DNA from 3 places in the Streptomyces sp. NPDC005004 genome. Region 1 is predicted to be linked to each of the others. Evidence: riboswitches for the same ligand, from Rfam matches in the RefSeq annotation. Region 1 holds a riboswitch; each other region holds the start of a gene.
The links. A riboswitch is a leader RNA that binds a small molecule or an ion and turns the genes downstream of it on or off. The one in region 1 is predicted to bind cyclic di-AMP.
Positions count from the first base shown of each region.

Region 2: it holds a riboswitch for cyclic di-AMP, as region 1 does, so the genes downstream of both, ACWEEU_RS23845 (transglycosylase SLT domain-containing protein) here and ACWEEU_RS19230 (M23 family metallopeptidase) in region 1, are expected to answer to the same signal.
Region 3: it holds a riboswitch for cyclic di-AMP, as region 1 does, so the genes downstream of both, ACWEEU_RS00390 (transglycosylase family protein) here and ACWEEU_RS19230 (M23 family metallopeptidase) in region 1, are expected to answer to the same signal.

Region 1 covers NZ_JBSGAH010000012.1:148,207-152,543, reverse strand. Annotated here, with positions in the region: gene ACWEEU_RS19240 (M16 family metallopeptidase) at 1-545, shown strand, start outside; gene ACWEEU_RS19235 (M16 family metallopeptidase) at 542-1,930, shown strand; cyclic di-AMP (ydaO/yuaA leader) riboswitch at 2,154-2,313, shown strand; gene ACWEEU_RS19230 (M23 family metallopeptidase) at 2,326-3,069, shown strand; gene ACWEEU_RS19225 (GntR family transcriptional regulator) at 3,332-3,991, shown strand; gene ACWEEU_RS19220 (HPr family phosphocarrier protein) at 4,173-4,337, opposite strand, start outside.
Region 2 covers NZ_JBSGAH010000018.1:3,393-7,729, reverse strand. Annotated here, with positions in the region: gene ACWEEU_RS23855 (FAD-dependent oxidoreductase) at 1-595, shown strand, start outside; gene ACWEEU_RS23850 (HAD family hydrolase) at 1,029-1,892, shown strand; gene ACWEEU_RS23845 (transglycosylase SLT domain-containing protein) at 1,949-2,437, opposite strand; cyclic di-AMP (ydaO/yuaA leader) riboswitch at 2,440-2,639, opposite strand; gene ACWEEU_RS23840 (polyprenyl synthetase family protein) at 3,254-4,264, shown strand.
Region 3 covers NZ_JBSGAH010000001.1:83,941-88,277, forward strand. Annotated here, with positions in the region: gene eno (phosphopyruvate hydratase) at 1-535, opposite strand, end outside; gene ACWEEU_RS00390 (transglycosylase family protein) at 920-1,624, opposite strand; cyclic di-AMP (ydaO/yuaA leader) riboswitch at 1,629-1,802, opposite strand; gene ACWEEU_RS00395 (transglycosylase family protein) at 1,995-3,023, opposite strand; gene ACWEEU_RS00400 (cytochrome P450 family protein) at 3,230-4,337, opposite strand, start outside.

The DNA.
Region 1 (4,337 bases):
TGACCATCCTCGGCGGCGGCGAGTCCTCTCGCCTCTACAATCGCCTGGTGCGCCGCGACCGTACGGCCGTCGCGGCCGGGTTCGGGCTGCTGCGCCTGTCCGGTGCCCCCTCGCTGGGCTGGCTGGACGTGAAGACCTCCGGCGACGTCGAGGTGCCGGTCATCGAGGCCGCCATCGACGAGGAGCTGGCCCGCTTCGCCGAGGAGGGCCCGACTCCCGAGGAAATGGAGCGCGCCCAGGCCCAGTTGGAGCGCGAGTGGCTGGACCGGCTCGGCACGGTCGCGGGCCGCGCCGACGAACTGTGCCGGTTCGCCGTCCTGTTCGGCGACCCGCAGCTCGCCCTGACCGCGGTCCAGCGGGTCCTCGAGGTGACCCCGGAGGAGGTCCGCGAGGTCGCCAAGGCCCGGCTGCGCCCGGACAACCGCGCGGTCCTCGTCTACGAGCCCAAGTCCCCGGAGGCGGTCGAGGACGCCGACCTGCCCGACGACCCGGAGCACGAAGCCACCGTAGAGGCCGGCAACGACAACGAGGAGACGGCCAAGTGACCGAGCTCGCCACCATGGAGTTCCACCCCCAGCCGCAGCCGGGCGAGGCGAAGCCGTGGGCGTTCCCGGCCCCCGAGCGCTCCACGCTGGACAATGGTCTCACCGTGCTGCGCTGCCACCGCCCCGGCCAGCAGGTCGTCGCCGTCGAGGTGCTGCTCGACGCGCCGCTGGACGCCGAACCGGCGGGTCTCGACGGTGTCGCCACGATCATGGCGCGCGCCTTCTCCGAGGGCACCGGCGAGCTGAGCGCCGAGGAGTTCGCCGCCGAGCTGGAGCGCGCGGGCGCCACGCTCGACGCGCACGCCGACCACCCCGGCGTCCGGCTCAGCCTGGAGGTCCCGGCCTCCCGGCTGCCCAAGGGGCTCGGCCTGCTCGCGGACGCCCTGCGCGACCCGGCCTTCGCCGAGAGCGAGGTGGAGCGCCTGGTCCGCAACCGCCTGGACGAGATCCCGCACGAGCTGGCCAACCCGGCCCGCCGCGCCGCCAAGGAGCTGTCCAAGGAGCTGTTCCCGGCCTCCGCGCGCATGTCCCGTCCGCGCCAGGGCACCGAGGACACCGTCGAGAAGATCGACGCGCCCGCCGTGCGCGCCTTCTACGACCGCCATGTGCGCCCGGCCACGGCCACCGTGGTCGTCGTGGGCGACCTGACCGACACCGACCTGGACGGGCTGCTCACCGAGACCCTCGGTGCCTGGACGGGCACGCCGGGCACCCCCCGCCCGGTGCCGGCGGTCACGGCCGACGACACCGGCCGTGTGGTCATCGTGGACCGGCCCGGCGCCGTCCAGACCCAGTTGCTCATCGGCCGCACCGGCGCCGACCGGCACGACCGGGTGTGGCCCGCGCAGGTGCTCGGCACCTACTGCCTCGGCGGCACCCTCACCTCCCGCCTGGACCGCGTCCTGCGCGAGGAGAAGGGCTACACCTACGGCGTGCGCGCCTTCGGCCAGGTGCTGCGCTCCTCCGCCGACGGCACGGGCGCCTCGATGCTCGCCATCAGCGGCTCGGTGGACACGCCGAACACCGGTCCCGCGCTCGCGGACCTGTGGACCGTGCTGAACACCCTCGCGGCGGAGGGCCTGACCGACGCCGAGCGGGACGTGGCCGTGCAGAACCTGGTGGGGGTCGCCCCGCTGAAGTACGAGACGGCCGCCGCCGTCGCCGGGACGCTGGCCGACCAGGTCGAGCAGCACCTGCCCGACGACTACCAGGCCGAGCTGTACCGCCGCCTGGCCGCGACCGGCACCGTGGAGGCCACCGCGGCCGTCGTGAACGCGTTCCCTGCGGACCGGCTGGTGACCGTCCTCGTCGGTGACGCCGCTCAGATCAAGGAGCCGGTGGAGGCCCTCGGGATCGGTCCGGTCACCGTGGTGTCGGCGGAGTAGCGGGACGAGCGTCCACACCCGCGCGCAGGGGCCCTGACGGCCGACGATCCGTCAGGGCCCTTTCGTGCGAGAGCGGGTCGGCAAATGTCCGGATTGATGCGGAGGTTGCCCGTCTGCCCTGTGTCGTGCGCTACAAACACCCTGAGTGGTTTGAGAATCGGCCGCCGTCCCCATTAGCTTCTTCCGGGCTGTCCGTCAGGCAGTGCGCCGCGCCCGCGGCACCGGACAGCCGACGCCGAGTCCCCGCATGGCGCGAGCCAGGGGAGCCGGGGAACCATGTTCCCGAGGTGAATCGGACGCCCACGCGCGAGCGGGGGAGTTCCGTAGGAGACCTTCCTCTCCGAACCTGTCAGCTAACCCGGTAGGCGTGAGGGAAGGAAAGGACCAGCCACCACATGGCGTTCATGTGCGCCACCGGGAAGCACCGCAGGCCCGGACGTGTCACGCGTACCACCGCTCGGGCAGCCGGAGTCGCGGCCCTCACCACCACCGGTGTCGTCGGCACCCTCACGGCCTCCCCGGCCCTCGCCGCCGATCACGTGGCCGAGCAGACCGGTCTCACCCCGGTCATCAGCGTCAACGACGACCTCGCCGCCGAGATCGACGCCCAGGCGACCGCGCAGCGGGCCGCCGCCGAGCGCACGGCAGCCCAGCAGGCCGCCGCCGCGCGTCTGAGGGAGGCACGCCAGGCCGAGATCCGCGCGGCCCGTGCCGCCGAGCGGGAGCGGCTCAACGCCTTCGTCCTGCCGATCGCCCACTCCTACGTCTCCACCGGCTACAAGACCGGCGGCTCCCTGTGGTCCTCCGGCAGCCACACCGGCATCGACTTCCACGCCGCGAGCGGGACGCCGGTCCACGCGGTCGGCGCGGGCACCGTCGTCTCCGCGGGGTGGGGCGGGGCGTACGGCAACGAGGTCGTGATCCGCATGGCCGACGGGATGTACACCCAGTACGGTCATCTGTCGTCCCTCGGTGTCACGGTGGGCCAGAAGGTCACCCCGGGGCAGCAGATCGGCCTGTCCGGCGCGACCGGCAACGCGACCGGACCGCACCTGCACTTCGAAGCCCGTACGAGCCCCGAGTACGGCTCGGACGTCGACCCGGTCGGCTACCTCCGCAAGCACGGCCTGGACGTCTGAGGCCGAGCCGCGTCCGAAGCCGACGTGACGCCCGGCGCCGTACACGCGCCGCACCCCAGGGAGCCCCGGTCCGCACCGCCGCCGGGGCTCCCGCCCTTTCCACGCCGTTTCCCGCCGCGTCGTTCGTTCGTCGCCCGGCTCCGCTGTCCAAAAAAGAGCCATGAATTCCGGCCCGCCGTCGGAAATTCCCGCGCATTGCAATAGAGTCACGGAACAGACGTCCATCGTCGGCGTTTCACGGGGATTAAGGCGGAGGTGGCTCATGCGTATTCCGGCGCATTCGGTGTGCACGGCGATCCGGGACGACATCGTCGCCGGGGTCCACGAGCGCGGCAGCCGCCTGACCGAGGAGGTCCTCGCCCGCCGCTACGGCGTCTCGCGCGTCCCCGTCCGCGAGGCGCTGCGCACGCTGGAGGCGGAGGGCTTCGTGGTGACCCGGCGGCACGCCGGCGCGTGCGTGGCCGAGCCGACCGAGCGGGAGGCCGCCGATCTGCTGGAGATGCGCCGCCTCCTCGAACCGCTGGGTGCCGCCCGGGCCGCGCAACGGCGCACCGAGGCCCACCTCAAGGTGCTGCGGGGCCTGGTCAGGCTCGGGCAGGAGCGGGCCAGGCGCGGGAACAGCGAGGACCTGCGGGCGCTGGGCGGCTGGTTCCACGAGACGCTCGGGCAGGCCGCGGGCAGTCAGTCGCTGACCGCGATGCTCACCCAGGTGCGGCACAAGATCGCCTGGATGTACACGGTGGAGGTCCCCGCGAACCCGGTCGAGTCCTGGGCCGAGCACGGCGCGATCGTGGACGCGGTGGCGCGCGGGGACGGCGACCGCGCGCGGTCGCTCACGGCGCTGCACGCCGAGCGCGCGGCGTTCGCGCACCGGCTGCGGCAGCCGCAACATGTTGTAAACACAGCGGGTCAGCGGAATTAACACGGCCGCTGTATACAAAGAACAGCTATTTCGGTGGCGGCGTTTCCTGCTGCCCTTTTTCTCTGTGTTCCATGAATTCGAGCGCGCTCTCGCATCCGTGTGTGAAAACGCGGAAACCGCGCCACCCGGAACAGGTGACGCGGTTTCCGTGATTGACGGGACGAGACCTTCGCCGTGCGATTCAGACGGTCTCGGGCAGCTCGTCCAGACCCTCGGCGACCAGCTTGGCCAGCCGCTCCAGCGCGGCCTCCGCGCCCTCGGCGTCGGAGGCGAGGACGATCTCCTCGCCACCCTGGGCGCCCAGGCCGAGGACGGCGAGCATCGAGCCCGCGTTGACCGGCGTGCC
Region 2 (4,337 bases), on a different contig from region 1:
CGCCCAGGTACGGGTGGTCTCGCGCGGCCGGGGCCGGGTCGCCTTCGGCGCGCCGCCCTGGGCGCAGCCCCGCTTCCGGCCCGAGTCGCCCTTCGGCCGCGCCTGGTCCCTGTGGGCGCTCAGCTACCACGCCGACCCCTACCGCTTCCTCCCCGACTCCGTCCGTCACCACCTCGTCCGCCGGGTCCTCGGTCCGCTCGGCGCGTGGTGGCTCCGCGACCGCTTCGAGGGCAAGGTGCAGGTGAAGGAGGTCGAACGGGTCCTCTCCACCGAGATCTCGGACGGCGCCCCGGTCCTGAAGGTCCGCACCCACGGCGGCCGCGCCGAACACCTCACCGCCGACCACGTCATCGCCGCCACCGGCTACCGCGTCAACGTCTCCGCGATGGACTTCCTCGGCCCCACCCTCCGCGCCCGCCTCACCACCACCCGAGGCACTCCCCGCCTCGGCCCCGGCTACGTCTCCTCCATCCCCGGCCTCTATTTCACCGGCCTCCCCGCCGCCTCCTCCTACGGCCCGGTGATGCGCTTCGTCTGCGGCACCGAATTCGCCTCCCCACGCCTGGCGAAGCACCTGGCGTCGGCACACGGGTAGGCGCCGCGGGGCCACGAGCCTCGCCGCTTCCCGGAGCGCGCCTTGGCCGCACCGGGCGGCCCATGGACGCCGCCCCGGGCCGTCCCCGGCCGCGCCGGGGCCGTCCCTGAGGCGCGTCTCGGCCGTGCCGGGCCGCTCCTGGGCCGCGCCGCGCCCTGTCCACAGCGGACCCCATCCTGGGGAGCCGCCGGCCGCACCGGGCTGTGTCACCGGGGGTCACCGGCTGCACCCCGGGCAGTGCCCGGGATCCTGGGCCCGACCATGTCGCTCGCCGCGCCGGGTCGTGCCCCGGCAGCGCTGTGGTCGGGGATGTCCCGGCCGGGGGGCAGCGGCCCGCGCCCCGGGGCAACCCGCGCGACCACCGCCCCCTGCGCGCGCAACTCCCCCACCCCGAAGCTGAGTCGGAGGCCATCGCCGTCCGTATTCTCTGATCATGGCCGCACCTCCCCTTCCCGCACTCATCGCCACCGACCTGGACGGGACGCTGTTGCGCGGTGACGACACCGTTTCGGCGCGGTCGCGGGCCGCTCTCGAGGGGGCCGGGAGACAAGGGGCGCGGCATCTGGTGGTGACCGGGCGACCGGTGCCGAGGGTGCGGGCGCTGCTGGCGTCGCTGGGGTCGACGGGGCTCGCGGTGTGCGGGCAGGGGGCGCAGGTGTACGACGCGGGGGCCGGGCGGATGCTGTGGTCCGTGCGGCTGGACCGGGAGCTGGCCGAGACCGCGCTCGGGAAGATCGAGGCGGAGGTCGGCCAGGTGTACGCCGCCGTCGACCAGGACGGCGTGGACGGACTCACGCTGATCGAGCCGGGCTATCTGATGCCCCACCCCACGCTGCCCGCCGTACGGGTGGACCGGCGCGAGGACCTCTGGCGCGCACCCATCAGCAAGGTGCTGCTGCGCCACCCTGGCCTGTCCGACGACGAACTCACCGAGACCGCCCGCTCGGTCGTGGGCTCGCTGGCCACGGTCACCATGTCCGGACCCGGCACCGTCGAGCTCCAGCCCTGCGGCATCACCAAGGCCACCGGACTCGCCCTGGCCGCCGAGCACCTGGGCCTCGGTCGCGCCGACACCATCGCCTTCGGCGACATGCCGAACGACATCCCCATGTTCCAGTGGGCCGCCCACGGCGTGGCCATGGCCAACGCCCACCGTGAACTGCGCGCGGTCGCGGACGAGATCACCCTCTCCAACGAGGACGACGGCATCGCGGTCGTCCTGGAGAGGGTGTACGGGCTCCGGCCCGCAGGACGGGAGAAGCGGGAGAGACAGGAGAAAGGGGCGGGGCGCCCGTAGGTGATTCACCTACGGGCGCCCCGCCCCGAGAACGTCCTTCGAGAGCGCCTTACGGCCTAGTACGCGCTGTTGACGTTGTCGATGGAGCCGTAGCGGTGCCAGGCGTAGTTGCACGCGGCCGTGATGTTCGCGACCGGGTCGTACGGGTCGAGGGAGGTGCCCGCCACGTGGTACGCGGTGAAGGTCGGGTCGATGACCTGGAGCAGGCCCTTGGACGGGGTGCCGTTGACGGCGTTGATGTCCCAGTCGTTGATGGCGCGGGGGTTGCCCGAGGACTCGCGCATCACGTTGCGGTAGATGCCGTCGTAGGTGCCCGGGATGCCCTTCTGGCTCATGATCGCGAGGGACTCGCGGATCCAGCCGTCGAGGTTGTTCGCGTGACCGGCCGAGGTGGTCACGGCGGCCGGCGCGGCGGCGGGGGCGGCGGAGGCGCTGGTGGCGCCGATGAACGGAAGGGCGAGCACGGCGGCACCGGTACCGGTGACGGCGAGCGTACGGACGATGCGCTTTGCGCGGGCACGGCGTGGCTGAGCGGCAGCAGGCATGACACGTTCCTCTCCGGCGCCTGCGAGGTGAGCTGTCGGGTTCGGGCGGGGAGGTGCCCGGCCGCTCACATCCGTGTCCGTGGGACACGAAGTCGCGGCTTCACCCCTAGCCGGTGCGGGGTCGACGCGCGTCGACCCGTCCCGGCGGCCTACCTGGTTCCCCCGCTCCTGCCGTACGAAATGAGTTCGTCGAGTGGGTGTGTCGGGCCCGGCAGGATTCGGCGTCGCCCGACTGGCCGGAACGTATGTGAGAGCACATGTCGGGAACAAGTGCCGGATTCACATAAAGCCATGGTTGATCTTGACTTGTCCCGAATGGGGTACTTGATCCTTTGTGCTCGTCAAGCCTCAACTGGCCCATGAAGCAAGGCGAACGGGGTACTTGGGACCTGTCGGTCGCCACAGGGGGTCTGGTGACCCAACTCACTGAGCCGCAAAATACGCAAAGTCAGACATAAGCGATTAGGTAGATTTAATCCATCTGTGGGCATTAGGGAGTGTTGGTCCGGTCGGATGCGGAACCTCTGGGGTGGTCCCGTTCGTTGGAGAGACGGCCCCCTCCGCATGGGGGTCGGACGGGTGTCCGCCCGGCGCGCCGAGCTCCGGCAGCAGGCACATCGTCCTGTTAAGTCAATGAATGTCCGTCCATGTCCGCCAAAGAAGAAGTAGACCGTTGTGAGCCGATACCTCCCGTGCTGGGCCGGTGGGTGATAACGGTGATGGAAACGCGACCGGATACGCTGATCCGAGTGATGGCAGCGACCTATCGACAAACCGTGTAGTCGCCAGCAGACACCAGCAGACAGGAGACCCCTCGTGACCGTCGGCGAGCCGTTCGGGCTGAGCGTGCGGGACCAGGCACTGGAAGCCGATGTCCAGGCCGGATTGACGGCTGTCGAGGAGGGCCTGCTAGAGGCCACCAAGAGCGAGGTCCCCTTCATCACCGGAGCCGCGCAGCACCTCGTGCGGGCCGGCGGCAAGCGGTTCCGTCCCCTGCTCGTGCTCCTCTCCGCCCAGTTCGGCGACAAGTACGCCCCGGGCATCGTGCCCTCCGCCGTCGTCGTGGAGCTGACCCACCTGGCCACGCTCTACCACGACGACGTGATGGACGAGGCCGCCGTGCGCCGCGGCGTCGACAGCGCCAACACCCGCTGGGGCAACTCGGTCGCGGTCCTCACCGGAGACTTCCTCTTCGCCCGCGCCACGCAGATACTGGCCGACCTCGGCCCCGAGGCCGTCCGCGTCCAGGCCCTCGCGTTCGAGCGGCTGGTCACCGGTCAGATAATGGAGACCGCGGGTCCCATGGACGGCCGCGACCCGGTCGAGCACTATCTGGACGTGCTCTCCGGCAAGACGGGCTCCCTCGTCGCCGTCTCGTGCCGGTTCGGCGCGATGATGTCCGGCGCGGACGAGACCGTGGTGGACGTGCTCACGCAGTACGGCGAGCGCCTCGGCGTCGCCTTCCAGCTCTGCGACGACGTCCTCGACATCGCCTCCGACACCCGGGAGTCCGGCAAGACCCCGGGTACCGACCTGCGCGAGGGCATCCCCACGATGCCCGTGCTCCGGCTGCGCGAGCGCGTCGCCCGCCTCGGCGAGGCCGAGGACGTCGCGCTGTGCGAGCTGCTCGACTCCGACCTCACCGACGACGACCGGCACGCCGAGGCGCTGGCCGCGCTGCGCGTCCACCCCGCCCTTGAGCTGGCCCGCCGCGACGCCGTGCGCTACGCGGAGGAGGCCCGCGCCGCGCTGGCCCCCCTCAAGGAGTGCACGGCCAAGTCGGCCCTGCTCGAACTGTGCGACGCGGTGGTGCACCGCACCGGCTGACCGGGCAGACGTACGACACGGGGCGGTACGGCCCGTACGACCCCTACGGGTCGGGCGGGAGGTACCGCCCCGT
Region 3 (4,337 bases), on a different contig from region 1:
CGGCCTCGGAGAAGGACTCCGCACCGATCGGCGCGATCATGAACTCCTGGATGTCCACGTTGGAGTCGGCGTGCGAGCCGCCGTTCAGGATGTTCATCATCGGCACCGGCAGCAGGTGCGCGTTGGGGCCGCCCAGGTAGCGGAAGAGCGGCAGGTCGCTGGCCTCGGCGGCGGCGTGCGCGACGGCGAGGGAGACGCCGAGGATGGCGTTGGCGCCGAGCGAGCCCTTGTTGTCGGTGGCGTCCAGGTCGAACATGGCCTGGTCGATCAGGCGCTGCTCGGTGGCGTCGTAGCCGACCAGCTCCGGGCCGATCTGCTCGATGACGGCGAGGACGGCCTTCTCGACGCCCTTGCCCTGGTAGCGGTTGGGGTCGCCGTCACGGAGCTCGATGGCCTCGAAGGCACCGGTGGAGGCACCGGACGGAACGGCGGCACGACCCGTGCTGCCGTCGTCGAGGCCGACCTCGACCTCGACCGTGGGGTTGCCTCGGGAGTCCAGGATTTCCCGGGCTACGACGACGTCGATGGACGGCACGAGCATCTCCTTCTTGGATGTGACGCTGAGATGTGCGGGGCGGTGTGCCGTACGGCACGGCCTTGCGACTAGAGCCTAACCGTCCCCGGGGTGTCGGCCGTCGACCGACCGTCCCGTGGACAGGGAGACCGTACTCATTGTTCACGCCCGGAACAAAGGGGTGTCGGGGGGTCTGGCCAGCGGGGTGCCGCGGGGCCGGGCCGCGGCGCCAGGGCAGGGGCCCCTCGGGACGGCCCAGGGGGCGCGAAGCCCCGCTCCGGCGCGTACGGGGGAACACGCGCCGGTGCGGGGCCTGGTGGGGGGAGGGCTCACCGCCGCCGTGCGTGGGGCGGCGGTGCGGTGAGCGGGTGCGAAGGGGCGCCGCTCGCGGGCGGCGCGGGACCGCTACTTCAGGTGCAGCATCTGGCCGGGGTAGATGAGGTCGGCCTTCCGGACGATGTCCTTGTTGAGGTCGAACAGCTTCTTCCAGCCGCCCTTGACGTGGTGCTCGGTGGCGATGGTGCTGAGCGTGTCGCCCTTGACGACCTTGTACTCGCCGTCGCCCTTCTTGACCTTCTGGCCGGTCGGGGTGGTGACGGTCGCGGCGGGACGCTTCGCGGAGCGCGAGGCGGCCTGAGGGGCGGTGGTGCGCGCGGCGGCGTCCGTCGTGGCCTTGGCGGTGTCCGTGGTGGTCTTCGCCGCGGTGGACGGGGTGCTCGCGGCGGCGGAGCTGTACGGCGTGCTGGACAGCCCCGTGCCGCAGACCGGCCAGGCGCCCTTGCCCTGGGCGGCGAGCACCTTCTCGGCGATGGTGATCTGCTGGTCCTTGGTGGCCTTGTCGGCGGTGGCGGCGTACTGCGTGCCGCCGTACGCGGCCCACGTGGAGGCGGAGAACTGCAGGCCGCCGTAGTAGCCGTTGCCGGTGTTGATGGACCAGTTGCCGCCGGACTCGCACTGGGCGACGGTGTCCCACTCGGAGGCGGTGGCGGCGGAGGCGTTGCCGGCCGCCATCAGCGGACCGGCGATCGCGGCGCCGGTGACACCGGCGAGCGCGAGGGTGCGGACGGCCTTGGCCGGGCGACGGTGCGTGCCCTTGCTGGAAAACAGCATGGATCGATCCCCTCACCGACGCCTGCGAGGTGAGCTGTCGGGTTCGGGCCGGTTGAGTTGCCCGGCCACCCTCCCCGTCGTGGAGGGGGTGGCTTCACCCCAAGCCCGTCCCGGCGTCAATCACCGGTCGGGGCACTTACCTTGGTTCCCCCGCTCCTGCCGGCGGCGCTTGACGCGTCGACTGTTCCCGGATGACCGCTGGCAGGATTCGGCGTACCGGTCATCGGGGCTCGTGGTGACGAGCGGACCGACCGTAGACACGGACACAGGGGAATTTCAAAGACGATCAGGGCCCTTGAGACTCATCCCACACTTTCGCCAAATAGGACATACACCTAGAAGAGGGACGTCAATCCCGTGCCGATTCGGGCTACTTGCCGTCCGTCCCGCCGGGCACCTCGAGCGTCCGACCAAGGACAAGCGCGTCCGGGTCGCCACCGATGGCCTTCTTGTTCGCGGAGTAGAGCGCCTGCCAGCCGCCGTCGACGTCAAGGGAGTCGGCGATGGACTCCAGCGTGTCGCCCTCGTGGATGGTGTATGTGCTCGGGGAGGGCAGTGCGTGACGCCCGGTGTTGTCCGTCTCCTGACCGCTTGTCACGCTTTCGTCCGCGCTGCCGCCGCGGTGGCGGCCGCCACCGGAGAGCGCGCCGGTGTCGACCAGGCTCCAGGAGCCGCCGTCCTGCCAGGCGTCGTCCGACTCCTCGGAGGCCGGGGTGGAGTAGTCGCCGGAGGTGCCCGCGTCGCCCTTCGAGGCGGCGGCGCCGGACTTGGCGTCCTTGCCCTTGCCGGAGTCCTTGGCGTCGGCGTCCTTGTCCTTGCCGTGCGACGGCTTGGCCAAGGCGTCGGCGGAGGAGTCGGACGAGGCCGACGCGGAGGACGAGTCGGACGGCTTGCCCGACTCGGACGAGCCGGACTTACCGGCGGAATCCGACGCGGACGGCGAGGCGCCGTCCTTGCCGTCGGAGGAACCGGTGCTCGGGGAGGCGGTGTCCGCGACGCCCGTGTCGACGTCCACCGAGGCGGAGTCGGAGGTGAGACCGGCCGTCAGGGCGCAGGTCGCCCAGTGGGTGGTGCCCTGCTCGGCGAGGATCTTCTCGGCGACGGAGATCTGCTGGGAGCGGCTGGCCTGGTCGGCGGTGGCCGCGTACTGGTCGCCGCCGTACTTGTCCCAGTCGTCCTGCGAGATCTGGAGACCGCCGTAGTAGCCGTTGCCCGTGTTGGCGCTCCATGAGCCGCCGCTTTCGCACTCGGCCACCTTGTCCCAGGTGGTGCCGTCGGCCGCGTGGGCGCTGGCGGCGCCGAGGAGCGGGATCGCGATGGCGGAGGTGGTCACACCGGCCGCGACGAGGAGCGCCGGAGCCTGGCGGGGGCGACGGTGACGACCGTTCCCGGAGAGCATACGGGGGCCTTTCGTACGACAGCAGTACGGCGTGGCGAGTGGTGCTCGGCGCCACACTGATGGGTGAACGTATAGGCAGACGATCGCTTGTCACAAGTTCATGCCGCACAGATCACGTGAAGATCACATCGTTGAGTGTCCGTCATGTTCCTGTTTGGCGGTGCGTGTTCGGTGGGTAAGGCTGGTGGTCCGCGCCGCGGGTCCGCTCACTCGTGCGCCGTGCTCGCCGGGGTGAACTCCACCGGGAGCGTGCGCAGGCCGCGCATGATGAGCCCGCCCCGCCAGCGCAGTTCGGCCGGTTCGACGGCAAGGCGCAGATCGGGCAGCCGGGTGAAGAGCGTGGCCAGCGCGGTCTGCCCCTCCAGACGGGCGAGCGGGGCGCCCAGGCAGTAGTGGATGCCGTGCCCGTACCCGAGGTGCTGGTTGTCGGCGCGGCCGAGGTCCAGCACATCGGGTTCGGCGAACCGGGCGGGGTCGCGGTCGGCCGCCGCCAGCACCACCAGCACCGGGTCCCCGGCCGCGATCTCCTGCCCGCCGAGGGTGAACGGCTCGGTGGCGAACCGCCAGGTGGCCAGCTCCACCGGGCCGTCGTAGCGCAGGAGTTCCTCCACGCCGGTCTGGAGCAGGCCGGTCTCCCCCGCGGCCAGCGAGCGCTGGAGCCGGGCGCGCTCCTCCGGGTGGGTGAGCAGGGCGTAGGTGCCGTTGCCGATGAGGTTGACGGTGGTCTCGAACCCGGCGAACAGCAGGATGAACGCCATGGCCGCGGCCTCGTTCTCGGTGAGGTGCTCACCGTGGTCCGAGGCGCGGATGAGGCCCGAGATCAGGTCCTCACCGGGGGCGGGTTCGGCGGGCAGCGCGGCCCGCTTGCGGTGGATCAGCTCGGCCAGATAGCCGCGCATCTTCTTGACCGACCGCGCCACTCCGCCCCGGGGGCCGCCGCCGTGACGGATCATCATGCCCGCCCAGTCCCGGAAGTCGTCCTGGTCCTCGCGGGGGACGCCGAGCAGGTCGCAGATGGCGTAGATCGGGAGCGGGAAGGCGAAGTCGTGGATGAGGTCGGCGGAGCCCTTGGCGGCGAAGGCCCCGATGAGGTCGTCGGTCAGCCGCTGCACCCGGGGCGCGAACTCGGCCACCCGGCGCGGGGTGAACGCCTTGCTGACCAGCCGGCGCAGCCGGGTGTGGTCCGGCGGGTCGATGTTCAGCAGGTGCGTCATCAGGTCCGCCTTGCGCTCGCCGGGGATACCGGTCTTGCCCTTGGCATGCGCGGGCTCGTCGTGATGCGCCGGGTTCTTGCTGAGCCGGGGGTCGGCGAGC